DNA from 3 places in the Cupriavidus sp. PET2-C1 genome. Region 1 is predicted to be linked to each of the others. Evidence: predicted binding sites of a transcription regulator. Region 1 holds the regulator's gene; each other region holds the start of a gene.

Region 1 (9,793 bases):
CGGCCCGTGCCGAACAGCACGACATAGCCGCCCGCGGGGTTGCGCGTGACATCCACGGACGATGTGATCGGCTGCCGGGTGCCGCTGGCATCGGTAGCGACGAACAGCGGCGTGTTCGCGGTTTGCAGGCCCCAGGCAGAAGCCGTGGTGCTCTTCATGTTGAACTTCCACAAGTTGCCAAGCAGGTCGCCGGCGTAGATGAAGTCGGTAGTGCCATCGCCGTCGACGTCAGCGGGGAACGGTTGCGAAAGCCCGTTCGGCGTGGAGACCGAGCCGGCACCCGTGGCCAGCTTCAGATAGTCGGTGCCCAGGACCCAGCTTTTCGAGCCTGCGGGCCTGTCAAGAAACACGACGTACAAGTACGCTTTGCCTGCGGCACTGTTGTAGCCATTGCCGAAGATTGCTGCCCACCTGCCATTCGCCATCTTGATGATCGAGGGCTGCCCGAAGGTATAGCCCAGGTCCGCATCGACGTTGCTGGTGAACTCCCAGAGGACGGTCGAGGCGGCCGTGCCCTCGCTGATGCTCTCCGGGTTGGTCACATCCAATGCGTAGATGCCCGCTCCGCCACCGCCAAGCCCGCCCACCAGCACAGTCTTCCAGCTGCCATTGACCTTGGCATCCGTCACCGCGGGCGTGCCGTCGACATAGTAAGCGTGCGTGTAGGCAAGGTCGCTGAGCCCGGGCAGATTGGCGTATAGCGCGGAAGGCACGTAGGCAAACAACTCCGTACCGGCGTCGCTGCCGCTCGTAATCGGGTTCGCGGAGAACGCATGCAGCATGCCGTCGTTAGCGCCGACATAGAGCATGGGCTTGCGGTTTTTCTTGCCCAGGACGAAGGTGGCATAGTCGGCGTCCACGTAGCCCGCGTTGGGGCGGCCAACATACTGCGGGCTGGAATTGACGATGTCGCCAAGGACCGAGTTGGGCCGGACGCGGAATTTGCCGGTTGCAGTCCCTTCATTGCTCTGGTCGCCGCGAATCCAATTAAGGCGTGCACTTCCTAGCGTGTCGCTGCGGTTAAGCGTGCTCTGATAGCTTGCCGGCAGGTTGCCCCAGCGGAACGGAATCCCGGCATTTGCCGATGACGTGCCATCGTAAGTGAGGATGTTGCGGGCGGTCGCGTTGACCGTCTTCATTTTTGCGCCCGCATCCCACAGGGCAGGGTTGCTGACGATGCCGTTGGTATCGACAGCGTATGCGAGCAATTGACCGGACCAGTCAGTGCCATTGAAACGAGCCTGGTAGATCGTCGATCCGGTCGTGAGTGACGAGGAGCTGGTCGCCACCGATGCCGCCGAGGAAGTCTGCAGGATCGACAGGAACGCGCGCTCCAGCGCGCTGCTGAGCGCGCCTGGGTTGGTGGCGTAGAAATAGTTGTCCGGCAAGCCGTCGGAACCGCCGCTGCCATCGGACAAGCGTACATCCCATTCGGAGACCTGATCGGGTGTGCCCGAGCCGTTCAGGTCCTTGAAGCCGCCCCATTTTGCTGCGTAGTAAAGCGGATCCATGAACTGCGAAGCCACTGTCCCGCTGGCCGTGTAGCTGACGGTGGTCTGGGGATCGCCGAAGTTACACAGATTGCAGCCGCCTGATGTGTTGATGGGCGCGCTCGAAGGCGTGACGGCGACAGGTGCCGGGTCGGTGTACTTGAAGTTGTAGATGCCTGAATGGAAGTGTGGGCCGTCCTTAGTTGTGCCGGAGATGACATAGCCGAAGCCCTGGCCGTTCGCCGACGAGCCGGAGACCACTTGGGTCGATACCTGGATTGTATTGCCCGTCACTGTATAGCTGAGGATGCCCCAGACATCCTGGTCATAATCGCCGCCGGCGACAGAGTCTTCCCAGTTGACGTAGAACTTGCCGCTCGAGGCCGTCTGCGAAATGACCTTGAAGTCCACTAGTGTTCCGGTGCTGGCGTCCGCAGTTACCGAGTTGGGCGACTGCGGGTGCAACTGGTACGCAGGCATGATGGTGACGGTTTTGCCGCCTACATTCACGTTGATTTTGGGCGTGTTGGTGGCCAGCTGGACGGCGTAGGTCGTGACCTTGAGGGAGGTGGCGTCGGCCGTTGGCACGCCCAGCGTTGCCGCCTGGCTGGTGGAGCGAATCCGGTTCATGTGCGCGTAGAGCGCAGCACCTGCGATCTGGAACGTCCCCTTCTGTGAAGGACCTTCGGGGCAAATGCCAAGTACGTCGCTCAGCTTGGAGATTGTCTTGCCGGAACACAGGTTGTCGATCAGGCCACCGTTGACCCCACCCATGAACCAGCTACCGCCATTGATGCTCTCTCCGGCACCGACTTTATCGGTCCAAGTGCTGTTGGCATCGGCTGTGTTCAGATCCGTGAAGCCAGCGAGTTGATCGTTGTCGTACGAAGAGACGCTTGAGTTGAACACCAGCGTGTTCAACGGCGTGCAGTAGGGCGCCTTGTTCGCGTTGGTGGAGGGCAAGTCCATTGGATTCGCCCATGTGGGCGTGGTCAGACTCAGCGCCGCATCCTTGCTGTTGCTGCTCTTCGGTGCAAAGCTGGAATTCGCGGTCTTTCCGGCGAAATAGCGCAAGGACTCCAGGTAGATCTCGGAGATCGGATTGCCCCAGGTGGAGCAGTTGCCTTCGTTAGCTGGCTGGTTTTGCGATGTGGAACCGTTGTTGGGTACGATGGAAGTCTGCTGATAGTTGCAACTGTCAGCATTGACGTAGCTCCCGTCGCTGTAGCTGTAGCCGTACGGCCGCAGCTTATTGACATTCCAGACGATACCTTTCACAGGCGAGCTCGCCGCGTAGGTGAAGGTGCCGTTCGACGGATCGACTTCCTGGGAGAAATTCACTACGTTCTGGCGCAACACGCCACCCGAGATGTTCTTGTCATAGGTGCCGGTCATCAGCCCGAACAACATCTGGCCACTTTCACCGTATTTCTGGAGCAGGCCGAAGGGCTTGTAGGAGGACGAGCCGTACTGCTTGCAGTTCTCGGTGCCAAGCAGGCCCGGCACGCAGACCTGCACGCGTGCATTGAAGGTGCCACTGCTTTCGCCGGTGCCGAGGGCGCGGGCCGCTTTCACTGGATTCTCTGCCGAGGCATTGATGCCGGAAAGGGCTGCCCGGTTGCCGTTGGATGAGCCGGTTACGCTCGTGCCGTTGATTTTGGTCAGGAAGGAGCTTTGCGTATTATTTTGCTCCTCCGACCAGTTGCATTGCCATTTTTCGCTGGCGCCCCAAGTGGCGTAATTGCCGGAGACAACCCGCAGTTGCGGCGCCTGGGTATTGCTCTGGGAGTTGACGTTGCTTGAATCCTTAGGAGTCACGTTGCAGATAGTGAGCCCGCCTCGGGTCAGGTTGGTCACCGCCCAACTGTTGTAGCTGTTTGCGGCGCCGCTAGGCTTGGAAACCCCGTCTGGATAGACCGCAAGGCTGATGGTCTTGTTGCTGCTGGTATCCACGCTCATGACCCAGCCCGTCAGGGTCGTGTTGGCCGGTGCGGGTGAGTTGGCGGTCATGACAATCTGGTCGCCGATGCTGATGTTCGCGACCGAGCTGAGTTTGATCCCGGTGATGACATTGGCCGCGACGGTGACCGTGGTGCTCGACGTCAATGTGGGCCCGGCCGCTTCCACCGTCAGCGGAACCAGTTTGCTGACATCGGATCCGTTGTAGAACTTGGCCCATGCGTGCGCGTCCATCGGCAGGAAGGCACGTTCCAGCACAGTGGTGGTCGCGGTATCTGTGGAGCGGAAGCCGCCGTACAAGATCTTGCGCACTTCGTCGATGCGGCTCATGCTCGCCCAGTTCAGGAAGTTGCCGCTCCAGGCGGAGCCGTTGCAGTACTTGTCGGTAGTGACGGCTGACGGCACGAAGGCATGCTGGGTGCTGCCATCGTAGGTGTAGCACTTGTACGAATCGAAGTAGCCGGCGTAGTCGATGCTGTTGGTATAGGTCGTGTCGAGCACGCCGTCACCATTCAGGTCGGTGTAGTCGTTGTAGGCCCTCTGGTGCAGTGTATGGTCCTTGGACAGGTCGATCATCACCATGGGCGGCACATTGCCGCCCGCATAGAGGGGGCGCTTTGCCAAGTTCAGCTGCGTGGCGCATGCCGATGCGACGGCCAGGATGGCGGACGCGAGGGCCAGCAACAACTGGAGGCCGGTGACGGGGCGGAAACGGGCTTGCTGGGTCATGGTGCGCTCGACGGATGTTTAGGATGGTTGCGCAGAACGGCTCAGAACCGGACGACTTCCTGCACCATGACCTTGGTGTTCGGATTGGCTCCGTAACCAATGGCGGTTACGCGGAAGACATAGCGGGTGGAGCCGGCGCGCAGGCTGCCGTCGGCGATGTCCGGAAGGGATTCGATGATGTAGCGCGGTTGCTTCGACACATTCCCGGCGGTCAGCGCTGCCTGCTGGGTCATTTCGCCGAGCGTGACGGAGTGCGCGCCATCTTCGATGTAGCGTTCCCATACCGGTTGTCCCGAGGTGGCCGGTATGCAGAAGCCCTTGAAGCTGGCGACATCGCAGGTGTCCGACGCGCCGGTGCGGCCGCTCAGGGCGCGTGTCATGCTGATATCGGTGCGCGCATCCCGCAAAGCCGCTTCCGCCGCCTGCAGGGCGATGTTCTGGTCGCGGGAGTTTCGCGCCATGCGTTCGCCGGAAAGGCTGGTCAGGCTGGCAGACAATCCCAGCATCGTCAGGATCACGAGAAACAGGAGCACCACGATCAGTGACATGCCGCGTTGCGTGCGCACTGGGGCGCCGCGGCAGGTCATGGGACGGTCGGGTCGGTTGTTCATCTCTGGCCTAGTTCAAGCGGTTGCGGACTGCGATATAGAACGTGAAATGCTTGCGCAGGCGCCCGTCCACAGGCAGATGCACGACGCTGCCTGCATCGCTGGCGGGTGCCACGTTGGCGGGCGCATAGGCTGTGCCGAAGTGGCTCAATGTGGTTGAGAGCGGCGCGGGGTTGGTCCGGCTGTCACCGACCAGCACCACAGAAACCATCATCGCCCGGACATTGGCCATGACCGCGACACCCGGCGGCACATAACGATTGATCGCCTGGTCGCCATCGGTGTCCTCGCCCAGCAGTACCTGGAAGCGCTCCACGCCGGGGAATAGGGGCGTGGTGGTGCCATTCGCGGTGCACTGTAGCCACGGCATGCCGGATGCATCGTTGGCGATCGAGAAGGTTTCCGCCTGCAGCACGATATTGCTGACACCTTTGCCGGTGCAGTCGACGATGGTGCCGTCAGGGTTTGGCGTCGGCACGGACGCGGCGGCGGCCAGCGCGTCCGAACCGAAATAACGGAACGTCAACGTGTCGCTTGTGTTAGTGCCGGTGTCGTTGGTCGCGTCGATGGTGTTGGCGTTGGCAAAGGTGGTGCCTGCCGGGAAGTCGCTGTAGCCGGCCTGGCGCACGTCGCGCTGGAGCAATTGAGCAATCGCGCGCGCGTTCTCCTGGATGCCGGCCAGGTCCGTCTGCGTGCCGTAGGACGCCCGCTGTGACAGGTAGAAGGACGAGATCACGATCAGCAGCAGCATGCTGATGACCAAGCCGACCATCAGCTCGACAAGCGTAAAGCCGCGCGCGCGGCGCGTCAGTTTGCGGCCTGCCTTTCTCATGGTACGAACGCCGTGACAAAACGTTGATAGACCGGGTCCTGGTTAGTCGGCACCTTATCTTCCTGCCACCAGATCTTGATCGCGTAGGGGGCACCGCTTGCGTTGTCGCACTGCGGATTGGCCGGCGTGCCATCGTCCGGCGTGCTGTCGATGCAGACGGTGCCGAGCCCGCTGGGCAACGCGGCCGCCGTGTCGTCGAGCCAGGCCTTGTAGCTGCTTGCGGCCATCTGCGCTGGCGTGCACCCTGCGGTAGTGAAGCAGGCGACCGTGGTCAGGCCGACGGGCTGGTTGTAGGCACCCGCGGTCATCGCGGCTTCGTTGCTTCGTAACTGGTCAGCAAGGTTGTAGGCCAGCACGGTCGCGACGTTGCGCATGGAAGCCGTACGGCCATCGACCAGTGTGCGCAACTGCAGGGCAGCCAGCGCTAGCACGCCGAATGACAGCACCACGATCGTCACCAGGGCCTCGATGAGGGTGAATCCGGAAGCGGGGCGACGCCGGCTGTGCGTGCGTTCGGGATGCGCTATCTTCATGGCATCAAGGGCAAGCGACTTGCTGCGAGGTGGGCTTGCCGCTGCCCGTGAGTGAGACGCGTTGGCCGGCGCTGGTCGATGACTTCGCGCAGAACTGCCAGGAGCCAAGCGAATCTGGCGCGCCCCAGGAGCGCAAACGGATGCTGGTGGCGCCGGTGCTCAAGCTGCTGGCCACGATGGCCATGGAACTGGCAGGCGGATCGCTTTTGCGGATCACCTCTTCACCTTTGCTGATGATGTTGTCGCCATTGCTGTCGACAAAGACCACGCGACGCTGGGCCCAGTCACTGGTGCAGTTGGTGCCGTCGGCGGTGGGGCAGACGGTGATTGTTGTATTGCGACGTGCTGCTTCGCTACGGGCGATCTCCACGTCGCTGACCAGATTGGATGATTCCGTCGTCATCCTGCTGCGATGGATGAAGGAGCTGAAGTTCGGGACTGCTGCTGCCGCCAGGATGGCGAGAACCGAAAGCGCCACCATCAGTTCGATGAGAGTGAAGCCGGCTTGCCGAGTGGCGCGTAGCGCAGAGGGGAGGGAGGAGCGGTTGGCAGCGTGCCAGAGGGCGTAGGGGCGTGAATCGGCCAGCGCTGCCCATGCACTGCGCAGCGCTTTCCCCGGTGCCCACGATAGCCTGGTGCGCACAAGCGCAACCAAGCCCGCTGCCGCAAGGCAGGAAGGCTGACCCATGTTCGACTCCCGTCCGAAAACTGTTTTTTTTTCTTGTTGGTGTGTTTCGCCTCTCCGGGCGAGTCCACCGTACCTTCTGTTCTTATATAAGAAGGCAGTGCAGATTAAACCGCTTTCCTTGGAAGTCTGCTACCCCTTCCGTGGGGTAGACGCCGAAAACTCGTCCAGCATGTCGCGGAATTCCGACACGTCCTCAAAGCTCCGATACACCGAAGCAAACCGGATATAAGCAATCTTGTCCAACCGGCGCAGCTCGCGCATGACCAGTTCCCCGACCTGGCTGCTGGGGATTTCCTTCTCGCCGAGGGCGAGCAGTTTCTCTTCGATGCGGGTGATGGAGGCGTCGATGGCTTCAGCCGAGACCGGGCGCTTGCGCAGGGCGAGGCGCATCGAGTCTTTCAGCTTGTCGCGGGTATAGTCCGCGCGGGAGCCGTTTTTCTTGACGATGGCGGGGAAGAACAGCTCGATCCGCTCATAGGTGGTGAAGCGGCGGTCGCAGGATTCACAGCGGCGGCGGCGGCGCACCGTATCGCCTTCTTCCGACATGCGCGTGTCCAGGACCTGGGTGTTGGAATGGGCGCAAAAAGGGCATTTCATGCCTGACCACCTCGAAGTTTGAGCCGGGGCGCGTGCCGCGCAGGCAGCGTTTTGTCATTCTGTGTCGCGCCGGGCTGGGTTGGCAAGGCCCGCCGCAGGCGCGGCGCGCGCCGCGGCGGGGCTGCCGGCCACCCGCGCGTGGCGGGTGGCGCCGGGCTTTAGCCGTAGACCGGGAAACGCTTGGTCAGGGCTGCCACTTGCTCGCGCACGCGCGCGATGTTGGCCAGGTCGTGCGGGTTTTCCAGCACGTCGGCGACGAGGTTGGCCACCAGGCGGGCTTCTTCTTCCTTGAAGCCGCGGGTGGTCATGGCCGGCGAGCCCAGGCGGATGCCCGAGGTGACGAACGGCTTTTCCGGGTCGTTGGGGATGGCGTTCTTGTTGACGGTGATGTGTGCCTCGCCCAGGACCTTTTCGGCTTCCTTGCCGGTGATCTGCATGGCGCGCAGGTCGACCAGCATGACGTGGCTTTCGGTGCGGCCGGAGACGATGCGCAGGCCGCGCTCGATCAGCGTTTCGGCCAGCACACGGGCGTTCTTGACCACTTGCTGCTGGTAGGTCTTGAACTCGGGCGACAGGGCTTCCTTGAACGCCACTGCCTTGCCGGCGATCACGTGCATCAGGGGGCCGCCCTGGATGCCGGGGAAGATGGCCGAGTTGATGGCCTTCTCATGCTCGGCCTTCATCAGGATCACGCCACCGCGCGGGCCGCGCAGGCTCTTGTGGGTGGTGGTGGTGACAAAGTCGGCGTGCGGCACCGGGTTGGGGTACACGCCGGCGGCGATCAGGCCGGCGTAGTGGGCCATGTCGACCATGAACAGGGCGCCGATGGACTTGGCTACCTTGGAGATGCGTTCGAAGTCGATGCGCAGGGCGAAGGCCGAGGCGCCGGCGATGATCAGCTTGGGCTTCTTTTCCTGCGCCAGCTTTTCCAGCGCGTCGTAGTCGATGTCTTCGTTGGCGTCCAGGCCGTAGCTGACCACGTTGAACCATTTGCCGCTCATGTTGAGCGCCATGCCGTGGGTCAGGTGGCCACCTTCGGCCAAGCTCATGCCCATGATGGTGTCACCCGGCTTCAGGGCGGCGAAGAACACGCCCTGGTTGGCCTGCGAGCCGGAATTGGGCTGCACGTTGGCGGCTTCGGCGCCGAACAGTTGCTTGACGCGGTCGATGGCCAGTTGCTCCACGACGTCGACGTACTCGCAGCCACCGTAGTAGCGCTTGCCGGGATAGCCTTCGGCGTACTTGTTGGTCAGTTGCGAGCCTTGCGCGGCCATCACGGCCGGCGAGGTGTAGTTTTCCGAGGCGATCAGCTCGATGTGCTCTTCCTGGCGCTGGTCTTCCTTCTGGATGGCGGCAAAAAGCTCGGGGTCGATCTGGTCGATCGTATAGCGGCTGCGTTCGAACATGGCGAAAACTCGTCTGAAAAAAGGGGAATTCCGAATGGCTTCGGGGTAGGGCGCGCGGGGAAGGCACAGGCGACCGGCGCCGGTCGCGTTAGCTATCCGGCGCAGGGCGCACCCTGCTTCCCATTCGCTGCCCAGGCGAGCGGCAGGCGCTTGAAACATCGCGCCAGAGAACTTTGCGCTTCCTCGTGGTAGTACCCACTGACTTCGCCAGTCGCGCAAGATGGAATGGTTGGCGGCAGTTTAACGCGAGGCGCTGGCTCGCTGCAAGACGGTGCTGCGGGGCCTGAGACCGAAAGTCAATGCCTTGTCTGTCAAGCTATGTAATTGTTGTAATGTCAGACAAGGGTTTACACCGGGTCGGGCCGGCTCCCGTTACAATCGCGGCCATGAGCAACAATGTGTGGGCCTTGCGGGTGTACTGGGAAGACACCGACGCGGGCGGCGTAGTGTTCTACGCCAATTACCTCAAGTTTTTCGAGCGCGCCCGTACCGAGTGGCTGCGCTCGCTTGGCATCGAACAGCAAGCGCTGGCCGATGAGACCGGCGTCGTCTTCATCGTCAGAAGCACGGCGGTGGACTACAATGCCCCCGCCCGTCTGGACGACTTGCTTGAGATCCGGACACAGATTGAACGGGTTGGCCCGGCGTCGGTCCAATTCGCCCAGGAAGCCTGGCGTGGTGAGCAATTGCTGGCTACTGGCGCCATCCGGGTTGGGTGTGTTGATCGTAGCACATTTCGCCCGACTCCCATTCCCGCTCCTGTCCTTGCAACCATCAAGACCGCTCGATGAATCCCGTGACCGTCACGCAAGACCTGTCGATCATTTCGCTGGTGCTGCACGCCAGTGTGCTGGCACAGGCCGTCATGGCCCTGCTGCTGGTGATGTCCCTGTTCTCGTGGACATATATCTTCCGCAAGCATTTCTCCCTGCGCGCCGCGCGGACCCAGAC
Region 2 (9,793 bases), 1.0 Mb from region 1:
CATCTCTACTTCGCCGGCACCACGACGCCGGTGATGGCGGTGGGCGCCAGCTTCAGCGCGCTTGAAGTCGTACCGCTGATCGTGCTGGGCCACGAAGCCTGGGAGAACTGGCGCCTGAAGGACCGCGCACCGTGGATGGCCAGCCTGAAGTGGCCGGTGATGTGCTTCGTCGCCGTGGCGTTCTGGAACATGCTGGGCGCCGGCGTATTCGGCTTCATGATCAACCCGCCGATCTCGCTGTACTACGTGCAGGGCCTGAACACCACACCGGTGCATGCCCATGCCGCGCTGTTCGGCGTCTACGGCTTCCTGGCGCTGGGCTTCACGCTGCTGGTGCTGCGCTATATACGGCCTGCCTACGCGCTGAACCAAGGCTTGATGAAGACAGCGTTCTGGGGGCTCAACGCGGGCCTGGTCCTGATGATCGGCACCAGCCTGCTGCCCATCGGCATCATCCAGTTCCACGCCAGCGTCAGCCAGGGGCTGTGGTATGCGCGCAGCGAGGCCTTCATGCAGCAGCCCATCCTGCAGACGCTGCGCTGGGTGCGCACCTTCGGCGACGTGGTGTTCATCGCCGGCGCGCTCTCGATGGCGCTGCAAGTGGTACTGGGCCTCGCCGGCAAGGCACCGGCGCTGAGCGCGCCGGAAGGGCGCCTGAACGCGGCGCAACAGTAAGCAGGCAGCGGGTTGCGGCGGACCTGCCGCGGCAACCCGCTTTGGTTGAAGTCAACAACAAGAACAACATCATCATGAAAACACGCCGCTTCTTCTCTCCCGTTTCCATTTCCATTGCCGCCGCGGTGCTGGCGGGCACACTGTCCACGGGCGGCCTGGCGGCCGCACCCGGGCAGGCGCCTGGCCAGCATGAGCCGGCCGGCGCCGCCCAGGCCGGCGTGAAGCGCTATGCCCTGCAAACCAATATCGTCGACGGCAAGATGGTGTTCGTCGATCATGCGGGCAAGGTCAACCCGTTGCTGCGCGCGGAAGTCGGCGATACGGTGGAGATCTCCATCGCCAGCGGCGAGGGTGCCGAACATGACCTCGCCATTCCCGGGCTGAACGTCGCATCCAAGCGTTTCAGCGCCGCCACTGGCCCGGCGACATTGCGCTTTACCGTGACGCAGCCGGGCAAGTTCGCCTACATCTGCACCGTGGCCGGCCACCGGCAGATCGGCATGGAAGGCGTGTTCGAGGTCAGCGGCACGGCCAGCACGCCCGCCTCGGCGCAGGGCGAGGCCGGCCGCTCGGCCACTGCCCTGTACACCGTGGCGGCAGCGTCGCCGCGCGCACCCGACCCGGCCGCCGTCAGCGTCGCGGGCGATCCCGCCGCCGTGCCCGCGCCCATCGGCGCGCGCGCCCCGCAGACACTGAAGTACCGCATGGAGACGGTCGAGCTGGCCGGGCATCTCGACGATGGCACCTCATTCACCTACTGGACCTTCGACCGCAAGGTGCCCGGGCCGATGCTGCGCGCCAAGGTAGGCGACACCATCGAGCTGACGCTGGCCAATGCCCGCGACAGCAAGATGATCCACTCCATCGACCTGCACGCGGTCACCGGCGGGCACGGCGGCGGCGCGCATACGCAGGTGGCGCCGGGGCAGGAGAAGACGATCACCTTCAAGACGCTCAATCCGGGCTTGTACGTCTACCACTGCGCGACGCCGCTGGTGCCTCAGCACATCGCGGCGGGCATGTACGGCATGATCCTGGTCGAGCCCGAGGGTGGCCTGCCGAAGGTCGATCGCGAGTACTACGTGATGCAGGGCGAGATGTACACCACGCGGCCGCATGGCGCGCCCGTGCACCAGGAAGCCGATCTCGAAAAGATGGCCGCCGAGCTGCCGGATTACTACGTCTTCAATGGCGCGGTCGGCTCGCTGTCCAAGACCCACAAGCTGCTTGCCAACGTCGGTGAGACGGTGCGCATCTATTTCGGCGTGGGCGGTCCCAACAAGGTGTCATCGTTCCACGTGATCGGCGAGGTATTCGATACGGTCTACAGCGAGGGCTCGCTGAGCAGCATCAAGCACGATGTGCAGACCACTCTGGTGCCGCCCGGCGGCGCCACGATCGTCGAGCTGAAAGTGCAGTACCCCGGCAGCTACCTGCTGGTGGACCATGCGCTGTCCCGTGCCGGCAAGGGCCTGGTCGGCGTGCTGGATGTCGCCGGCAAGGCAGACCCGGCGATCTACCGGGAGGGCACTACGCGCTGAAGCCAGTCCGGCGGCGCGGACTCCCGTGCCGCCGGCAAAGACTGGAAAAGACCGGAAAAGATGGCATACGCTTGCCCGCCGTCAATCTACATATAGTGTTTGCCCGGTACGCTCTATCCCACATTTAGTGTGAATGTGAATGTGAATGCTGTTGGGAGAAGATATGGAACACAGTACGGAAGCCGTCGTTGCCAGCCTGCCCGGGGAGGTCGTCAAGCGCGATGGAGAAAGAACCGCTTTCGCCGTCGAGCGCATCCGGTCCGCATTGCGCCGCGCTGGCGCCGCGGCCGGCGAATTCGGCGAAGCGCAGGCAGCCAGCCTGGCCGAGCAGGTGTGCAGGGTCCTGGCGCACCGCTTCCATGACCAGACACCCGGTGTCGAGCAGATTCAGGATGTGGCCGAGCAGGTGCTGATTGCCGCCAACTACGCGAACACGGCGCGCGCGTTTATTGCCTATCGTGGCCAGCACGCCCGGTTGCGCCAGGACCGCAAGGCCCTGGTCGACGTGGAGGCATCGATCAACGAATACCTGAGCAAGGCGGACTGGCGCGTCAATGCCAATGCCAACCAGGGCTACTCGCTGGGCGGGCTGATCCTGAACGTGGCGGGCAAGGTGACCGCCAATTACTGGCTGTCCCATGTCTACGCGCCGGAAATCGGCGAGGCCCACCGCAACGGCGATATCCATATCCACGATCTCGACATGCTCAGCGGCTACTGTGCCGGCTGGTCGCTTCGCACGCTGCTGCATGAGGGTTTCAACGGCGTGCCGGGCAAGGTGGAAGCGGGGCCGGCCAGGCGCATGTCGTCCGCCGTGGGGCAGATCGTCAATTTTCTCGGCACGCTGCAGAACGAATGGGCCGGTGCGCAGGCGTTCTCGTCGTTCGACACGTATATGGCGCCATTCGTGCGCAAGGACGCCATGTCCTACGCCCAGGTGCGCCAGTGCATCCAGGAGCTGATCTACAACCTGAATGTGCCGTCGCGCTGGGGCACGCAAACGCCTTTTACCAACCTGACCTTCGACTGGACCTGTCCCGATGACCTGCGCGAACAGGTGCCGGTCATCGGCGGCCAGGAGATGCCGTTCACCTACGGCGAATTGCAGGAAGAGATGGACCTGATCAACCGCGCCTATATCGAGGTGATGACGGCGGGCGATGCCAAGGGCAGGGTGTTTACCTTCCCCATCCCGACCTACAACATCACGCGCGACTTTCCGTGGGAATCGGAGAATGCCACGCGGCTGTTCGAGATGACGGCGAGGTACGGGCTGCCGTACTTCCAGAATTTCATCAACTCGGAGCTGGAGCCAAATATGGTGCGCTCCATGTGCTGCCGGCTCCAGCTGGACCTGCGCGAGCTGCTCAAGCGCGGCAACGGCCTGTTCGGCAGTGCCGAGCAGACCGGCAGCGTGGGCGTGGTCACCGTCAATTGCGCACGCCTGGGCTACCTGCATGCCGGCGACGAAGCGGCGCTGCTGCGCGCGCTGGACCGTCTGCTTGAACTGGGCAAAGAGAGCCTGGAGAACAAGCGCAAGCTGATCCAGCGGCTGATGGATCAGGGCCTGTTCCCCTATTCGAAGCGTTACCTCGGCACCTTGCGCAATCATTTTTCAACGCTGGGCGTGAACGGCATCAACGAGATGATCCGCAACTTCACCGCTGACCGGCGCGACATCACCTCGGAATGGGGCCATGCCTTCGCGCTGCGCCTGCTGGAACACGTGCGCGAGCGCATCGTGGCCTTCCAGCAGGAAACCGGCCATCTCTACAATCTCGAAGCCACGCCGGCCGAGGGGGCGACATACCGCTTTGCCCGCGAAGACCGCAAGCGCTGGCCGGAGATCCGCCAGGCCGGCACGGCGGCGCAGCCCTACTACACAAACTCTTCGCAACTGCCGGTGGGATGGACCGACGACCCCTTCGAGGCGCTGGCGCGGCAACAGGTCTTGCAGTCCAGGTACACCGGCGGCACGGTGCTGCATCTGTATATGGGCGAGCGCCTGTCCAGCGGCGAGGCCTGCCGCGAACTGGTGCGGCGCGCGCTGACGCGCTTTCGCCTGCCGTACATCACGGTGACGCCGACGTTCTCGATCTGCCCCACGCACGGCTACCTCGCCGGCGAGCATCCGTTCTGCCCGCGCTGCGATGAAGAGATCCTTGCACGCAAACGAGACCAGCTCGCCGCCTGACCAGGATCAGCCGTTCTTCTCGTGCCCTAGTTTTTTCAACCCACTCTCAAGACGGAGTAAATCTGATGACTCACCAATTTCAATTTCAATCCTCGCCATCCACGCCATCCCAATCTTGCAGCGCCGTGCTGCGCGACGAGGAGCGCCAACCCTGCGAGGTCTGGACCCGCGTGATGGGCTACCACCGGCCGGTCTCCAGCTTCAATACCGGCAAGCAGGGCGAGCACCGCGAGCGGCGCTTCTTCACGCAGCCCCATGCCACCGACGCCTGACGTACGCGCGGCGGCGGCCCGGCGCCGGCACGACTCGGCCACGTTGCGCGTTGGCGGCATGACGCCGCTGACCACGATCGATTTTCCCGGCCGCCTGGCCGCCGTCGTGTTCTGCCAGGGCTGTCCCTGGCGGTGCGGCTATTGCCACAACCAGGACCTGCTGGACGCCGGCGCACCGTCCGCCATCGCCTGGACGGACGTGCTGGCCTTCCTGCAAACCCGGCAGGGCCTGCTCGACGGCGTGGTGTTTTCCGGGGGCGAGCCAACGCTGCAAGCGGCCCTGGCCGGCGCCATTGCGGGCGTGCGGGCCAGGGGCTTCGAGGTTGCGCTGCACACCGCCGGCATGTACCCCGAGCGCCTGGCCGCCATCCTGCCCCGGCTGGACTGGATCGGCCTCGATCTCAAGGCACCCCTGCATCGCTATGACGCCATCACAGGGGTGCCGGGCAGCGGGGAGAGGGCTTGGGAATCGCTGCGCCGGTGGCTTGCCAGCGGCGTGGCGGGCGAGTGCCGCACCACCTGGCACGCCGGCCTGTTCGATATCGCCGAGCTGCATGCGCTGGCGCAAAGGATCGCCGCGCTTGGCGTGACGCACTGGGCGTTGCAGGCGTGCCGCGGCAGCGGCGCGAGCGCCTCGCTTGACCGCCGCGATATCGACAGGCTGGCATCGCACTTCAGCAGTTTCACGCTGCGCAAGGCGTGACGGAAACGTCGGCATTGCGCTATGTCAATCGATCGGCGGGCAGGGGCCACGCAGCCAGCGTGATCCGTACTACGATGGGATGACGCGTGACAGGAAACCAACTGGAAACCAACAGGAAACCAACTGGAAACCAACAGGAAACCAACGGGAATGCGCAAGGAGGCCAGCATGCTCACCAGACAAAGTTCGAACGCGACGGACAGGTTCGACTACCAGGGTCCAGAGGCGTGGCACATGCCGATCAGGGATGCCCTGCGCCGCGTGGTGGATCCGGAACTAGCGCTAAGCATCCTTGACGTTGGCCTGATCTACGCCGTCACCGTATCGGAGGGCACAGTCCATGTCTCGATGACCATGACGTCCGCCGCATGCCCGGTGGCCGACATGATCCTGGACGACGTCCAGCTCGAGCTTGAAGGCGTGATGCCGCTCGGGTACTCGATCGAACTGGAATTATGCTGGGAGCCCCCATGGACGCCGGAGCGCATGAGCGCCAGCGCGAAGCACGCCATGGGATGGTGAGCGTGGCCGCGCGTAGCGCGCAAGGGCGCCAGCGCAAGACCTGGCCTCGGCTGGCGGTGCTGCTGCTGGCCGTCACCGCGTTGCTCGCGGGCATGCTCGGCGGTCTGTTGCGCGCCGGCGTGGCGCTGCCCGGGGCAGACGGCTACAAGCTGCCTTGGCAAGCGCTGTTATTCCACGGTGCGTTGATGACTGGCGGCTTCTTCGGCACGGTCATCGGCATCGAGCGCGCGGTGGCGCTCGGCCGTCCCGCCGCCTTCGCCGCGCCGGTGGCGTCGGGGCTGGGCGCGCTGCTGATGATGGCGGGATTTCCTGCCGCGGGCGCGTGGGCCATGGCGGCGGGTGCGCTGGTGTTCGTGGGCGTCAACGTGGCGGTGCTGCGGCGCCAGCCGGCTGCCCATACCGCCTTGCTGCTGGTTGCCTCGGCCGCCTGGCTGGCCGGCAGCGCGGGGCTGGCCTCAGGCCGCTGGCTGGCCTCGGTCAACGCCTGGTACTTTATTTTCCTGGTTGTCACGGTGGCCGCCGAGCGGCTTGAAATGACGCGCCTGATGCGCCGCCGACCCGGCGTGCAAGCGGCCTTGCTTGCCATTCTGGCGGCGCTTGTGCTGGGCGCGGCCGGCTCGGCGCTGGAAGGGAACGCGGGAAGGATCGGGGGTGTCGTGTATGGCGCATCGCTGGCGTTGCTTGCCGCCTGGCTGGCACTGTTCGACATTGCGCGCCGTACGGTGCGCAGCCCCGGACTGAGCCGCTACATGGCGGTCTGCTTGCTGCTGGGCTACGGCTGGCTGCTGGTGGCTGGCGTGGCGTGGGCGGGCACCGCGGCGGGGTGGCCCTGGCGCGACGCGGCGCTCCATGCGCTGGGACTGGGCTTCATCGTCAGCATGGTGATGGCACATGCGCCTGTCATCCTGCCGGCGATCACGCGCATCAAGCTGCGGTTCGGCAACAGTTTCTATGTGCCGCTTGCCATGCTGCACCTTTCGCTGGCCGCACGGCTGAGCCTTGGCCACCAGTTGCCGGCAGTCAAGGCCGTGGCGGCGAGCGGCAACGTTGCTGCCATCCTGGTCTTCATTGGCGTCATTGCCGTCATGGCCGCCGCGGCGCGGGCATGGCGAGTCCGCGCGGCGCCGCGTTCCCGGCAGCCCTGATCGTGCCGCCAGACGCGGCCGGGAACGCCCGCGCCAGCACGTCGGCGAGGGTATAGCTTTCAAGATGCTGCAGGAAGCTCCTGCGAGCGCCATCCATGACGCAGCAAAGATGCTCGTCGCTCGCGAACTTGCGGGCGCTGCCGTCGGCCAGGCCGGCAACCAGATCGAAATCCGGCTCCACGCTACGAACCACGTCGCCTAGATTGATGCTCCCTGGCCCGGACGACAGTTGCATGCCACCGCCTCTGCCGCGCACGGTCGCGATCCACCCTTGGCGGCTCAGCTTGTGCGTCACCTTGACCAAGTGCGCCCTGGAGATGCCGTAAGCCTGCGCGATCTCGCTGTTGGTACACATCCGGTCTGGATGTCGCGCCACGTAGATCAGCAGCCGTAGCGCGTAGTCGGTCATGGTGGTAAGGCGCATCGTATGGATTCCGCTTCGGGTTCGACGCCGCCAAGAGGCGTTTAGCCTCCGGCAAACCGGCGCTGAAGCGCCTGGATATCGTGAATCAAGACTTCGGGGCCGGCCACGCTGATCAGGGTAGCTTCGCTGAGCCGCTGCAGGGTGCGCGAGAGCGTCGCCGGCGACAGCCCCAGCTTGGAGGCGATCAGGTTCTTGTTGACGGCAAATCGCGTCAGGTTACCCTCGCGTGGCCCGTTCAGCAGGTAGCCGATCACCCTTTGCTGCGAGTTGTGCAGGTTCACCGTCTCGATATCCTGCACCAGGGCATGCAGACGCATCGACAGCCCGGCAAGCATGCGGCGCGCAAAGGACGGGTCGCGATCGATGGCGGCGAATATATCTTCTTTGTCGAGCAGGATAAGCAGCGTGTCTTCAAGCGCCTGGGCATCCACCAGGTAGGGGCGGTCGAGAAACATGACGGCCTCCCCAAATGCCTCGCCGGGGCCAAAGAACTCGACGACTTTCTCGGGATTGCCGTGCGCCGACGGCAGGGCCAGCTTGATCTGGCCAACAGCAACAACATATAAACCCGGAGCCGCGTCGCCGCGCCGGAAGACATGGCTGTGCTTGGGGACTCTGACCTCATGGCAGGAACCCGCAAGCTCGGCCAACTGGGTTGTATCGAGGTTCCGGAACAGCGGCAAGCTGCCAAGCAGTCCATCGAGGTTAAGTTTGTGGCGCATGGCATGCCTCAGTGGCGGTAGTTGCATCGGTCAATCCATCGGAGCAGGCCTCCAGGGCAAACCGGCCGCGCGGGGCGGCGGCATGGTGGCGTATCCGGAGCGCTACGACAGGCTCGTAGCCGCTAGGATTCCACGCCAGGGCCAAGCGGATCTTGTGGCAGATCAAGTCATCCCGCCTTGGCTGGCAAGCTTCGCCGCCAGTGACGTGACGCACGGATGCCCGCGCGCGGTCACTAGCGGGCGCCTCTTCTTTGCGCCATGCGCTGGCCAATTCCGGCAAGGCGATCGGGCGACAGCCGGACGGCTGCGGGATAAACCTCGCGCTCCTCCCGCGATGCGTGCTCGGGATAGAGGGTGGCGAACGCGCCGAGCTCTGGCGGGGCAGGGTGCCTTGCCCCTTGCGACATCGCCTCCAGCCAGGGCTGCACGCAGTACCACAGCTCGCCCAGGTGCCCATGCTCGGCATCGAGCTCGTCAATACGCGCAGTCAAGCTGGCATCACCCAGCTCGCGCAGTGCGGGAAACAGGTCCTCCTCCTCGTCCGCGTGGTGCAGCGGCGCAGCCAGCTGGAAGTACCTCAGCACGCTGGTGGCGGCGGCTCGTGCCTCTTCATCCGCGCCGTGCAGCGCCGCATGCTGTTCCAGCCTGGGGCAAAGGCCGGCGAAGCGCCGCACCTTGTCGTGGCAGGCCAGCAGCATCTCAATCGGTGAATCGAAGCCAGGAAGCCTGGCGATGGGAGAAAACATTGTCGCGCTCCGGGTTGGCCTGGCCAGGCCATCGCTAATCGCCCGCTGCCGGGTTCGGCCATGCGCGGACAGACTGGTCTAGTTTCAAGTATCGCCCGAAGCGCGGCGCGCCTTTTTGAGATAGCGCAAGCAGGCGCGGTGATGGTCCGCTGGCGGCCTTCGCCCCTTCGCCCCTTCGCCCCTTCACCAGTAGTGCAACGCTTTACCGCGATCAAGGACAGCGCCGGTCTTTGGCGGCTAGCATGGCTGCGCCAAGATTGACAGCGAGGGCAGGGCAGTCGCTGCCCCCCCACTTGCCTAAGCGCGGAGATTGACACGATGCCGAGACCACTTTCCCCTTCCGATATCTGCGAGGACCCCTGTGCGCCACATCCCTTATCCCGGCAGCATCTTGCGGCACGGCAGCGAGCATGAAGGCCGCGCACCTGAAATACGAGAATGCTCCCCGGCCATCGGTGGTCCTTGGCTGCCTGCTGCCGGCGCCATGGCTTGGCGCCGCCGCGGGTTTGCTGCTGGCCTTCGGCTCCGCGGACGGCCTGCCATCCCGGTTTTCCCCGACCGTGCTGGCGGCGGTCCATCTGCTCGCATTGGGGATGCTGGTTCCCGTCATGCTGGGGGCACTGTTCCAGATGATGCCGGTGGTCGCCGGGGTGCGCATACGCGGGACTGCCGGACTGGCACCCTGGGTCGCGTTGATAGGAGGGAGCACCGCGCTCGCGCTGGCAGGTGGATTCCTTGCTGGCCGGCCACTCGGCTTTCGCGTGGCCATCATGCTGGGGGCACCTTTTCTCAGCCTGGTCGGACTGGCATTGCTGCGGGCGGGCACGCGCGTGGTTGCCGTGGACGCCA
Region 3 (9,793 bases), 570 kb from region 1:
AGCCACAAGGATCTTTCCGCGATGGTCGCCTCCGGCCAGTTCCGCCAGGACCTGTTCTACCGCCTCAATGTGCTGGCGCTGCGCATGCCCACGCTGCGCGAGCGGCGCGAGGATATCCCGGTGCTGGCCAGCGCCATCCTGGAGCACCTGGCGGTGCGCTATGGCGATCCCCATCCCAAGCGGCTGGCGGCGGCCGCGCTGCAGCGGCTGTCCGACTATCCGTTCCCGGGCAATGTGCGCGAGCTGGAGAACCTGCTCGAGCGCGCCTATGCCTTCGCCGAGGGCAATACCATCGAGGTGGACGACCTGGGCCAGATGGATGCGGGCATGGGCCATACGGCCATGCCACGCCCGCCCGCGCCGCACGCCTACCTGGCTACGACGGCTGCGCCGGCCGCCGCGCCGGCATCGTCCGGCTTGCGGCCCGACACCATGCAGGAGCTTGCGTACGATGCGCGGGCCGAATCCCGGCGCGGCGCGCAGCCCGATCTGTTTGCGCCGCCCGCGGACGCTTGCCGTGCCACCTTCCCGATCGACCTGCCAGGCCGGCTCGAAGCGCTAGAGCGCGACCTGATCCTGCAGGCGCTGCAGCAGACCGGCTTCAACCGGACAGCCGCCGCGCCGCTGCTGGGCTTGAGCTTTCGCCAGCTGCGCTACCGCATCCAGCAGCTTGGCATCCGCGAGGGCCGGGACGACCCGGCCGACGGTGCCGCCGAAACCAGCGAAGCGATGCGCGACGGGCTGCTGGCGGCGGATGGAGATCGCGATGCCTGACCACGACCCGGCCGCCAGGTTGGCGCCAAACTCGTCATTCGTCCCCGACCCGGCAGGCTGGGTGCCCGCGGCGCGGCGCGTGCCGTCGCCTAATTTCGACGCCCGGCCCGCGCACACGCCGGTGGACCTGGTGGTGATCCACAACATCAGCCTGCCACCCGGACAGTTCGGCAGCGGCGATATCGAAGCCTTTTTCCTGAACCGTCTCGACCCGTCCCGCCATCCGTTTTTCGAGACAATCCATCAAGTGCAGGTGTCGGCGCATTTCTTGGTGACGCGAGAGGGCGAGCTGGTCCAGTTCGTGTCTTGCCTGGACCGTGCCTGGCACGCAGGCCAGTCCGAGTTCTTCGGCCGGCCCCGGTGCAACGACTTCTCCATCGGCATTGAGGTCGAAGGCAGCGACGACCAGCCGTTCACGTTGGCCCAATACCACACCACCGCGGCGCTGGTGCATGCCCTGCTAGGCACCTATCCGGTGCGGGCCGTGGCGGGGCACAGCGATATCGCGCCAGGGCGCAAGACGGATCCGGGGCCACATTTCGACTGGGCGGGCTTTGCCGCCGCGGCCGGCGTGGCGCCCGCGCAACTGCCTTACCGCAAAGAACAGCCCTGAGGCAAGGGCAACAAGCCAGGTCTAGGGGGATAGCCGTGATCTGGGGAAAACCCTGATAAAGTCCGCGCCTATCGAAGAGGTCAGGTCAATCAAAAAAATTTCGCGTCATGGTGCGGTAACGAACCGCCGGGCGGATTCCCTTGCGTCTCTTGGGCTAGCGGGTATGGCGCAGCGCCGCATGCTGCGCCAGCACTGGAATTCGCGCCAAAAAAGCGCTTGTCAAGACTGGTGAATCCGCCCCGTTTCACTATACTTAGTCCAGTTTTTCGCATCGACCACTAGATCTAGTGGTGCTTTCGGGGAGCCGGCCTAGGTGTGCAGTTACCGCCGCAGCAATGGCTGCGGTCCGCCGAAGGGCCGGCGCATCACAAGAGTCCCAGCAGAATCCAGCAATAGCAGCGCGCCCTCCCGGGTAAGACCGGCCGGCGTGTCTGAGCCTTTTTGCGCATTTTGCCCGGGACTCTTTGTCACTCATAAAACACGGGTCAGAACAGGAGTTCCTCATGCAGACAGCCCAGAACGAAATCTCCACCGGCGCAAGCGCCGCCGGTGCGGCAGCGAACGCGCAGTCGAGCCCCGCTACTGCCGCCGCTGGCAGCTACCAGGACTACAAGATCATCCGACGTAACGGCGCCGTCGTGGCGTTCGAGCCGAGCAAGATCTCGGTGGCGGTGACCAAGGCCTTCCTCGCCGTCAACGGCGGGCAGGGCGCCGCTTCGGCGCGTGTGCGCGAAGTGGTCGAGCAAGTGACCCAGAATGTGGTCCGCGCGCTGCTGCGCAGCCGCCCTAACGGCGGCACCTTCCATATCGAAGACGTGCAGGATCACGTTGAGCTTGCGCTGATGCGCTCGGGCGAGCATGAAGTGGCCCGTGCCTACGTGCTGTACCGCGAGAAGCGCACCCAGGAACGCGCCCAGGCAAACGCCCAGGCGGTGGCCCGCGTGCAGGAAGGCGGCGCCACGTTCAACGTGACCGATGCGGGCGTGGCCCGCGTGCTGGACCTGGGCGCGCTGCATGGCCTGATCGACAACGCCTGCTCGGGCCTTGGCGACGCCGTCAGCGCCGAGCCGATCCTCAAGGAAACGCTGAAGAACCTGTACGACGGCGTGCCGATGACCCAGGTCTACGACTCCGCCATCCTGGCCGCGCGTACCCTGATCGAGAAGGACCCGGCCTACAGCCAGGTCACCGCGCGTATCCTGCTGCACACCATCCGCAAGGAAATCCTGGGCGCCGAAGTGACCCAGACCGAGATGGTGTCGCGCTACGCCGACTACTTCCCCAAGTTCATCGCGCGCGGCATCGAAGCCGAGCTGCTGGACGAGAAGCTGGCCACCTATGACCTGGTCCGCCTGGGTGCGGCACTGGACGCCCAGCGCGACTTCCAGTTCAACTACCTGGGCCTGCAGACCCTGTACGACCGCTACTTCCTGCACATCGACGAGACCCGCATCGAAATGCCGCAGGCATTCTTCATGCGCGTGGCGATGGGCCTGGCGCTGGGCGAGAAGGACCGCGAAGCCCGTGCCATCGAGTTCTACCAGCTGCTGTCGTCGTTCGACTTCATGTCGTCCACGCCGACCCTGTTCAACTCGGGCACCCGCCGCTCGCAGTTGTCGTCGTGCTACCTGACCACCGTGTCGGACGACCTGGAAGGCATCTACGAGGCGCTGAAGGAAAACGCGCTGCTGTCCAAGTTCGCCGGCGGCCTGGGCAACGACTGGACCAATGTGCGCGCCCTCGGCTCGCACATCAAGGGCACCAACGGCAAGTCGCAAGGCGTGGTGCCGTTCCTGAAGGTGGTGAACGACACCGCCGTGGCGGTCAACCAGGGCGGCAAGCGCAAGGGCGCGGTCTGCGCCTACCTGGAAACCTGGCACCTGGACATCGAGGAATTCCTCGAGCTGCGCAAGAACACCGGCGACGATCGCCGCCGCACCCACGACATGAACACGGCGAACTGGATTCCCGACCTGTTCATGAAGCGTGTGATGGAAGCCGGCGAATGGACCCTGTTCTCGCCCGCCACCTGCCCGGACCTGCATGACCTGGTCGGCAAGGCATTCGAGGAAGCCTACCTGGGCTACGAAGCCAAGGCCGCCCGCGGCGAGCTCAAGCTGTTCAAGAAGATCCCCGCCATGCAGCTGTGGCGCAAGATGCTGGGCATGCTGTTCGAGACCGGCCATCCCTGGATCACCTTCAAGGATCCGTGCAACATCCGCAGCCCGCAGCAGCACGTGGGCGTGGTGCACAGCTCCAACCTGTGCACGGAAATCACGCTCAACACCAACGACAGCGAGATCGCCGTTTGCAACCTGGGTTCGGTGAACCTGGTCGCTCACCTGAAGCAGCAGGCCGACGGCACCCAGGTGCTCGATCACGCCAAGCTCGAGAAGACCATCCGCACCGCGATGCGCATGCTCGACAACGTGATCGACATCAACTACTACGCGGTCGAGAAGGCACGCAACTCCAACCTGCGCCATCGCCCGGTCGGCATGGGCATCATGGGCTTCCAGGACTGCCTGCACATGCTGCGCCTGCCGTACGCCAGCGACGCCGCGGTGCAGTTTGCCGACACCTCGATGGAAGCGGTGTGCTACTACGCCTACCGTGCCTCCAGCGAGCTGGCGGAAGAACGCGGCCGCTACAGCACCTATGAAGGCTCGCTGTGGGATCGTGGCATCCTGCCGCAGGACTCGCTCAAGCTGCTGGCCGAGGAACGCGGCGGCTACCTGGAAGTGGATCATTCCTCGACCATGGACTGGGACAGCCTGCGCGCGCGCATCAAGCAGCACGGCATGCGCAACTCGAACTGCATCGCGATCGCGCCGACGGCAACGATCTCGAACATCATCGGCGTGTCGGCCTGCATCGAACCGACCTTCCAGAACCTGTACGTCAAGTCCAACCTGTCGGGCGAGTTCACGGTGGTCAACGACTACCTGGTGCGCGACCTGAAGGCGCGCGGCCTGTGGGACGAAGTGATGGTCGCCGACCTGAAGTATTTCGACGGCAAGCTGGCCCGCATCGACCGCATTCCGCAAGACCTGCGCGACATCTACGCGACGGCCTTCGAAGTCGAGCCGAGCTGGCTGGTGGAAGCCGCCAGCCGCCGCCAGAAGTGGATCGACCAGGCCCAGTCGCTGAACATCTACATGGCCGGCGCCTCGGGCAAGAAGCTGGACGACACCTACAAGCTGGCCTGGCTGCGCGGCCTGAAGACCACGTACTACCTGCGCACGATGGCAGCCACCCACGTGGAGAAGTCCACCGTGTCGCGCGGCTCGCTCAACGCCGTGTCGTCGGGTAGCGACGGCGGCATCAGCGCCGCCGGCATCGACCAGGCCGCCGCCTCCGCACCGGCCATGCCGGAAGCCGAAGGCGCGGTCTGCACGATGCGCCCGGGCGACGCCGGTTTCGACGAGTGCGAAGCCTGCCAGTAAGCCGCCTGCCAGTCAGTCATTACCTGCCCTGATCCTCGCCGCGCCGCTCGCGCGGCGAGGACGGCGGCAAACCAAAGCATTCCACGGAGAACCACACCATGCTGAGCTGGGACGACGACGTTCAAGCCACCCCGCAGGCTGCCCCGCAGCCCGCGCCGAATCCCACCGCCACGCCTGCTGCCGCACGCTCTGTCGACCAGCACGGCGTGCTGCCGCCGGCCGCCACGCAGCCGGCAGGCACGGGTATCCTCGGCAACCTGCCGGCGTCCGACGCACCGACGGACCGCCGCGTGAACGCCGCCGACAAGCGCGTCATCAATGGCTCGACCGACGTCAACCAGCTGGTGCCGTTCAAGTACAAGTGGGCCTGGGAAAAATACCTGGCCGGCTGCGCCAACCACTGGATGCCGCAGGAAATCAACATGTCGCGCGACATCGCGCTGTGGAAGGACCCGAACGGCCTGACCGAAGACGAGCGCCGCGTGATCAAGCGCAACCTCGGCTTCTTCGTGACCGCCGACTCGCTGGCCGCCAACAACATCGTGCTGGGCACCTACCGCCAGATCACCGCGCCGGAATGCCGCCAGTACCTGCTGCGCCAGGCCTTCGAAGAAGCGATCCACACGCACGCCTACCAGTACATCGTGGAGTCGCTCGGCCTCAATGAAGCCGAGATCTTCAATGCGTACCACGAAGTGCAGTCGATCCGCGACAAGGATGAGTTCCTGATCCCGTTCATCGACACGCTGACCGACCCGGCCTTCAAGACCGGCACGCCGGAGAACGACCAGAAGCTGCTCAAGTCGCTGATCGTGTTCGCCTGCATCATGGAAGGCCTGTTCTTCTACGTGGGCTTCACGCAGATCCTGGCCATGGGCCGCCAGAACAAGATGACCGGCGCCGCCGAGCAGTACCAGTACATCCTGCGCGACGAGTCCCTGCACTGCAATTTCGGCATCGACCTGATCAACCAGATCAAGCTCGAGAACCCGCACCTGTGGACCGCCGAGTTCAAGGAAGAGATCACCGCGCTGTTCAAGAAGGCCGTGGACCTCGAATACCGCTACGCCGAGGACACCATGCCGCGCGGCGTGCTGGGCCTGAACGCACCGATGTTCAAGGGCTACCTGCGCTTCATCTGCAACCGCCGCTGCCAGCAGATCGGCCTGGAGCAGCTGTTCCCGAACGAGGAAAACCCGTTCCCGTGGATGAGCGAGATGATCGACCTGAAGAAGGAACGTAACTTCTTCGAGACGCGTGTCATCGAGTATCAGACCGGCGGGGCGTTGTCCTGGGATTGAGCAGGGTTGGTGTTAGCTCTCCGAAAGCTTGAAGGTTTCAAGCCAGAGGTTGAAACTTCCTGAAGTCAAAGCTTGAAAGCCTAAAACAGGCGACGCAACGAGCGTCGCCTGTTTCGTTCTAAGGCCCTTCACCGCCACACAAAGTGGGGGCTAGACCGTGAGTCTTGACTTAGAAAAACTCAAAGCATCCATGGCAGCGAGCACCACCCTTGCGAGTAAAGTGGCAAGGATCGAAGTAGAACGTGCGTCCTGGCGCCAGACTTTGGCGCAAAGCAACAGCATTGCCCAGCAAGTCAGGGAGTTCACACAGGTTGGCTCTGCAGTTGCTCAGATTGCGAGGGACTTGAAGGTTTTGCAGCCAGCCGTTCTGACCATCGGCCAGCAGTACAAAGAGCTTATTGGGGAGAGGTCTGCTGCCATGCATGCCATCAGGCAATGGCACGAGTCGCAGAGGACCCAGCAAGAGAGCATCCGTAAGATGCTCGAACCCATTGCGGATTTAAGAAAGAGCCTCCTGCTGGATTCTTCGACTCAAGATCTCATCAAAGAGCTTGCTAAAGGCAACTCGATCCGTCATCAGTTCAAGGACATCTTGGATCAGGCCGCAGGCATTGGCTCTGCTGCCAAGCATTGGGCCCAGCAGAGGGAGGATGTCAGGACCCAGACCAGGAAGATCGTTGAAGACCTTCAAGTCGGTAGCAGCATTCGCAGCTATCTCAAAGACTTCGAGAAGATCAACAAGAGGTGGGTTGTTCCAAGCGAAGTGTTCGGAGTGGTGGGGGCCCTACGAGAGCTTCAAGAGCATTTGGGCAAGGTAGCTCTACCCACCATCGACTGGGGCTCAGCTGCAGTCCTTGCAAAGCTTCTGGGCCAAGATGGAATCCGGGACCAGCTTTCGCACCTTGGCATTGAGTCTGATGGTTCATTGAACCCTGAAAGGATCCAAGGCCAAGAGAAGGGCATCCTCAGTCGAAAGCAGCAAGACCTCACGTCCCTCATTGGACTGCTGTTGACGATCTTGATCTTCGCCTATCAGGAGTATTCAAGCGCCCAGCAGCAATCGAAGACCGAGGCGTTCCAGGCCCAGACGATCGCAGCGCTTCAAGTGCAGTTGCAGCAGATCCAAAGCTTAAACACCCTCATCGAGGAGGCTTTGGTACAAGCTGCCACGGAGCCCGAAGAGCGATTCGTCGTACGTGAGCGAACCGCAGCTGTCCGTTCGAAGCCGGCACATGGTGCTGCTGTGGAGGGACGGCTCCTACCGAGCGAAGTGGTGCGAGCTATCGACCGACAAGGCAAGTGGGTTGAGGTCGAGTACTACCACTGGCTGCACGAAGAGTATCGAACGGGTTGGGTCTTGAAGAAATACCTTGAGCGAGTGCCCGCAAGCTACGGAAACAAGCCAAGGGATTTCCGAGATGGCTCCCAGCAACCGTTGACTGTAGGTAGCTAATCAATCCGTCACTACCTTGATCTTATGCAATCTTTGAGACATTGGTGTTCGCGCCTCTTTGCTTCTCTGTCAGGTCCGGGGCCGATGCCACAATCCCCGGTGGCGCCCAAAACCATCCTCCGCGAGGAAGCTGAGGCGCCGCCTCTCGCGACACTTGCCGGGGTTGATGACCCAACCACGTATTGGCCCGCGTCACTGGCTCACTTGGCGCTTCCCTATGACAACGCCGGATCCGACTACGTGACGATTGCCGAAATCTCCGAGGCGCCTGTGGCCGGGTTCGTGGGGTACAGGACAGCCAGCGTCGCACTCGTACCCCACGCGCTAGTCGAACAGGTGCTTCAGTCGACGGCCGCAACGGGCTATGAAGTGCGAGCACAAGGGCCATTGCCGATCGTCGATGATAACGATGCCCCGCATAGGAGCGGCTTTTGGATCGAGGGCATCGAGAGAGGCACCCGATTCGAACCTGTCGTCAATAGCTGGCGCGGGAGCGACACGGATGTGGTCGTTCCCGACAACAGCATGCTAATGGTGTTTGGGCTCGTGCCGCGCCAGACTGGCGAATCCGAGGTGTCCTGGGATGACCCTCACGGTCCCGTTTATGATGTCGTGCGCGCCTCGACGATCTCCGATCACCAGCGGCCCAAGGAACTCCGACAACGCGCTTACGTAGAGATCCGTCGCGACTATCTGTTGGAGTATTGCCGCATCAAGCACTGCGCCGCGGTCGCGTTCTTCTATGAGCAACGGTGGTCGGAGGACGACGTGGTCTTCGATCGTGTCATCGGAGTTCACGACAATGTGGACTTCAATCTACCGGGGCGGCTGCTCAATCTCCAGACTCACCATCACCGCGGTAACGACCGAGGCCGCCAGTTCGCTCAGGTTTGGGGGCGGCGGATGGTGCTTCCGCGGGGCGAGCCCAGAGTCATTGCGGTGGGCGACCCGGACCTCGTATGGCCTGGCCATCCCGGAACCATGACCATGGAGCGCGCAGGCCACGAGCACTTGATGGCCTATGTGAGTGACAAGGTTCTTCAGGAGTACGAGGGGCGTTCTGAATTCGAGATCTATCCTTTGTCGGGCGGTGTGTCTTATCGCAACCAGTGGTCAGTTAGCTATTGCCACCGTGTCGGACGTGATCACATAGCCGTCGAGATCAAGAAGCTGTACGAAGGATCAAGAAACGCAGTCATTGAGCACTGGCATAGATTTGCGGTACCGCGGGCGGCGGCAGACGCCGATCGAGCTACGAACGGTGACCGGCACATCGGGATCCGGGCGCAAGAGCTCGTGCGCGCCTATCTCGCGATGACCAGTGCTCTTGCTCAGGTCATCGAACGCCTGGGGTTGAGCTTCGACCAGAGCGAAATTGGCGGATACCGTTCGCAGGACGTGGAGTACCGCGGCTGGTGGGCTATTGACGGGCTCTCATCACTCGCCAATGTGGTGCCTCTGGGGATCACACGAGATGGATTCCTGGATCGCGCTGTCGACGTCGTCATCTTCTGGGAATCGTTGCAACAGGCACCGCTTCGGAACACCCTTCTTCGACTGGGGATCGACAAACAGCATCTGGCGAATCTCAGAAGCATGAAGTTGCTGGCGAGCCTATGTCAACTGGCGACGGCCGGCAAGAGCGCGGGCTATCGGTGGCCAGACGACTCAGCGCAAACAGTGGCAGCGTGGGACAAGGAGCTACGCATTCCCAGCCTGCGCCGCTTGTTTGCAGTGAATCAGCTGCGACAGAAGGCCGCCCATCGAACCGGCGCTGGATTTTCCAACTCACTCGCCGGTGACCTAGAGGCTTTCGGCATTGTACCGGCCGCGCAGGCCGCAGGCTGGGGACGAGCTGTCGATAGTGTCTATGATGGACTGATTGAGGACTTCACCGCCATCGCCACGCTTCTGACCCCAAGCCCATAACGAGTTACTGCCGTAATGAACATAATGACAAGGGGCTCGTGTCCGCTTGCGGTGCAACGTTGGCTACCGCCCGTACTGTCACCACCGGCGCTTCCATTCATCGTCTATTTCGGTTAGAGGCATCGGGGCCAGGATGGAATCCGGGTCGGAGCTCGTGCGGCGACGGCCTTCCTCCTTGTGCATGCCGAGCGAGAGGTAGATCAACGCTGATCGCGCGAGCTTGAGGATCCGCAAGGTCCTGCGCTCGAGGTCGTCGCGAGACACTGAGTGAGCGAAG

The links. The regulator NrdR, encoded in region 1, represses ribonucleotide reductase genes. The targets are predictions, from matches to a motif close to CACNANATNTNGTG.
Region 2: the regulator NrdR is predicted to act here: its motif matches at 2,301-2,314, upstream of ACX12D_RS09960 (ribonucleoside triphosphate reductase).
Region 3: the regulator NrdR is predicted to act here: its motif matches at 1,664-1,677, upstream of ACX12D_RS16955 (ribonucleoside-diphosphate reductase subunit alpha).

What each region holds. Positions count from the first base shown of each region.
Region 1 covers NZ_CM137259.1:3,186,435-3,196,227, reverse strand. Annotated here, with positions in the region: gene ACX12D_RS14450 (pilus assembly protein) at 1-4,178, opposite strand, end outside; gene ACX12D_RS14445 (pilus assembly PilX family protein) at 4,220-4,726, opposite strand; gene ACX12D_RS14440 (PilW family protein) at 4,797-5,537, opposite strand; gene pilV (type IV pilus modification protein PilV) at 5,615-6,151, opposite strand; gene ACX12D_RS14430 (GspH/FimT family pseudopilin) at 6,156-6,839, opposite strand; gene nrdR (transcriptional regulator NrdR) at 6,969-7,436, opposite strand; gene glyA (serine hydroxymethyltransferase) at 7,595-8,842, opposite strand; ZMP/ZTP riboswitch at 8,965-9,067, opposite strand; gene ybgC (tol-pal system-associated acyl-CoA thioesterase) at 9,229-9,633, shown strand; gene tolQ (protein TolQ) at 9,630-9,793, shown strand, end outside.
Region 2 covers NZ_CM137259.1:2,190,853-2,200,645, reverse strand. Annotated here, with positions in the region: gene ACX12D_RS09970 (nitric-oxide reductase large subunit) at 1-675, shown strand, start outside; gene nirK (copper-containing nitrite reductase) at 750-2,216, shown strand; gene ACX12D_RS09960 (ribonucleoside triphosphate reductase) at 2,380-4,410, shown strand; gene nrdD (anaerobic ribonucleoside-triphosphate reductase) at 4,476-4,682, shown strand; gene ACX12D_RS09950 (anaerobic ribonucleoside-triphosphate reductase activating protein) at 4,666-5,385, shown strand; gene ACX12D_RS09945 (metal-sulfur cluster assembly factor) at 5,554-5,907, shown strand; gene ACX12D_RS09940 (hypothetical protein) at 5,856-7,052, shown strand; gene ACX12D_RS09935 (RrF2 family transcriptional regulator) at 6,991-7,461, opposite strand; gene ACX12D_RS09930 (Crp/Fnr family transcriptional regulator) at 7,518-8,198, opposite strand; gene ACX12D_RS09925 (hemerythrin domain-containing protein) at 8,432-8,944, opposite strand; gene ACX12D_RS09920 (hypothetical protein) at 9,355-9,793, shown strand, end outside.
Region 3 covers NZ_CM137259.1:3,754,212-3,764,004, reverse strand. Annotated here, with positions in the region: gene ACX12D_RS16965 (sigma-54-dependent transcriptional regulator) at 1-774, shown strand, start outside; gene ampD (1,6-anhydro-N-acetylmuramyl-L-alanine amidase AmpD) at 767-1,387, shown strand; gene ACX12D_RS16955 (ribonucleoside-diphosphate reductase subunit alpha) at 1,891-4,833, shown strand; gene ACX12D_RS16950 (ribonucleotide-diphosphate reductase subunit beta) at 4,932-6,134, shown strand; gene ACX12D_RS16945 (SH3 domain-containing protein) at 6,325-7,587, shown strand; gene ACX12D_RS16940 (hypothetical protein) at 7,672-9,516, shown strand; gene ACX12D_RS16935 (LA2681 family HEPN domain-containing protein) at 9,595-9,793, opposite strand, start outside.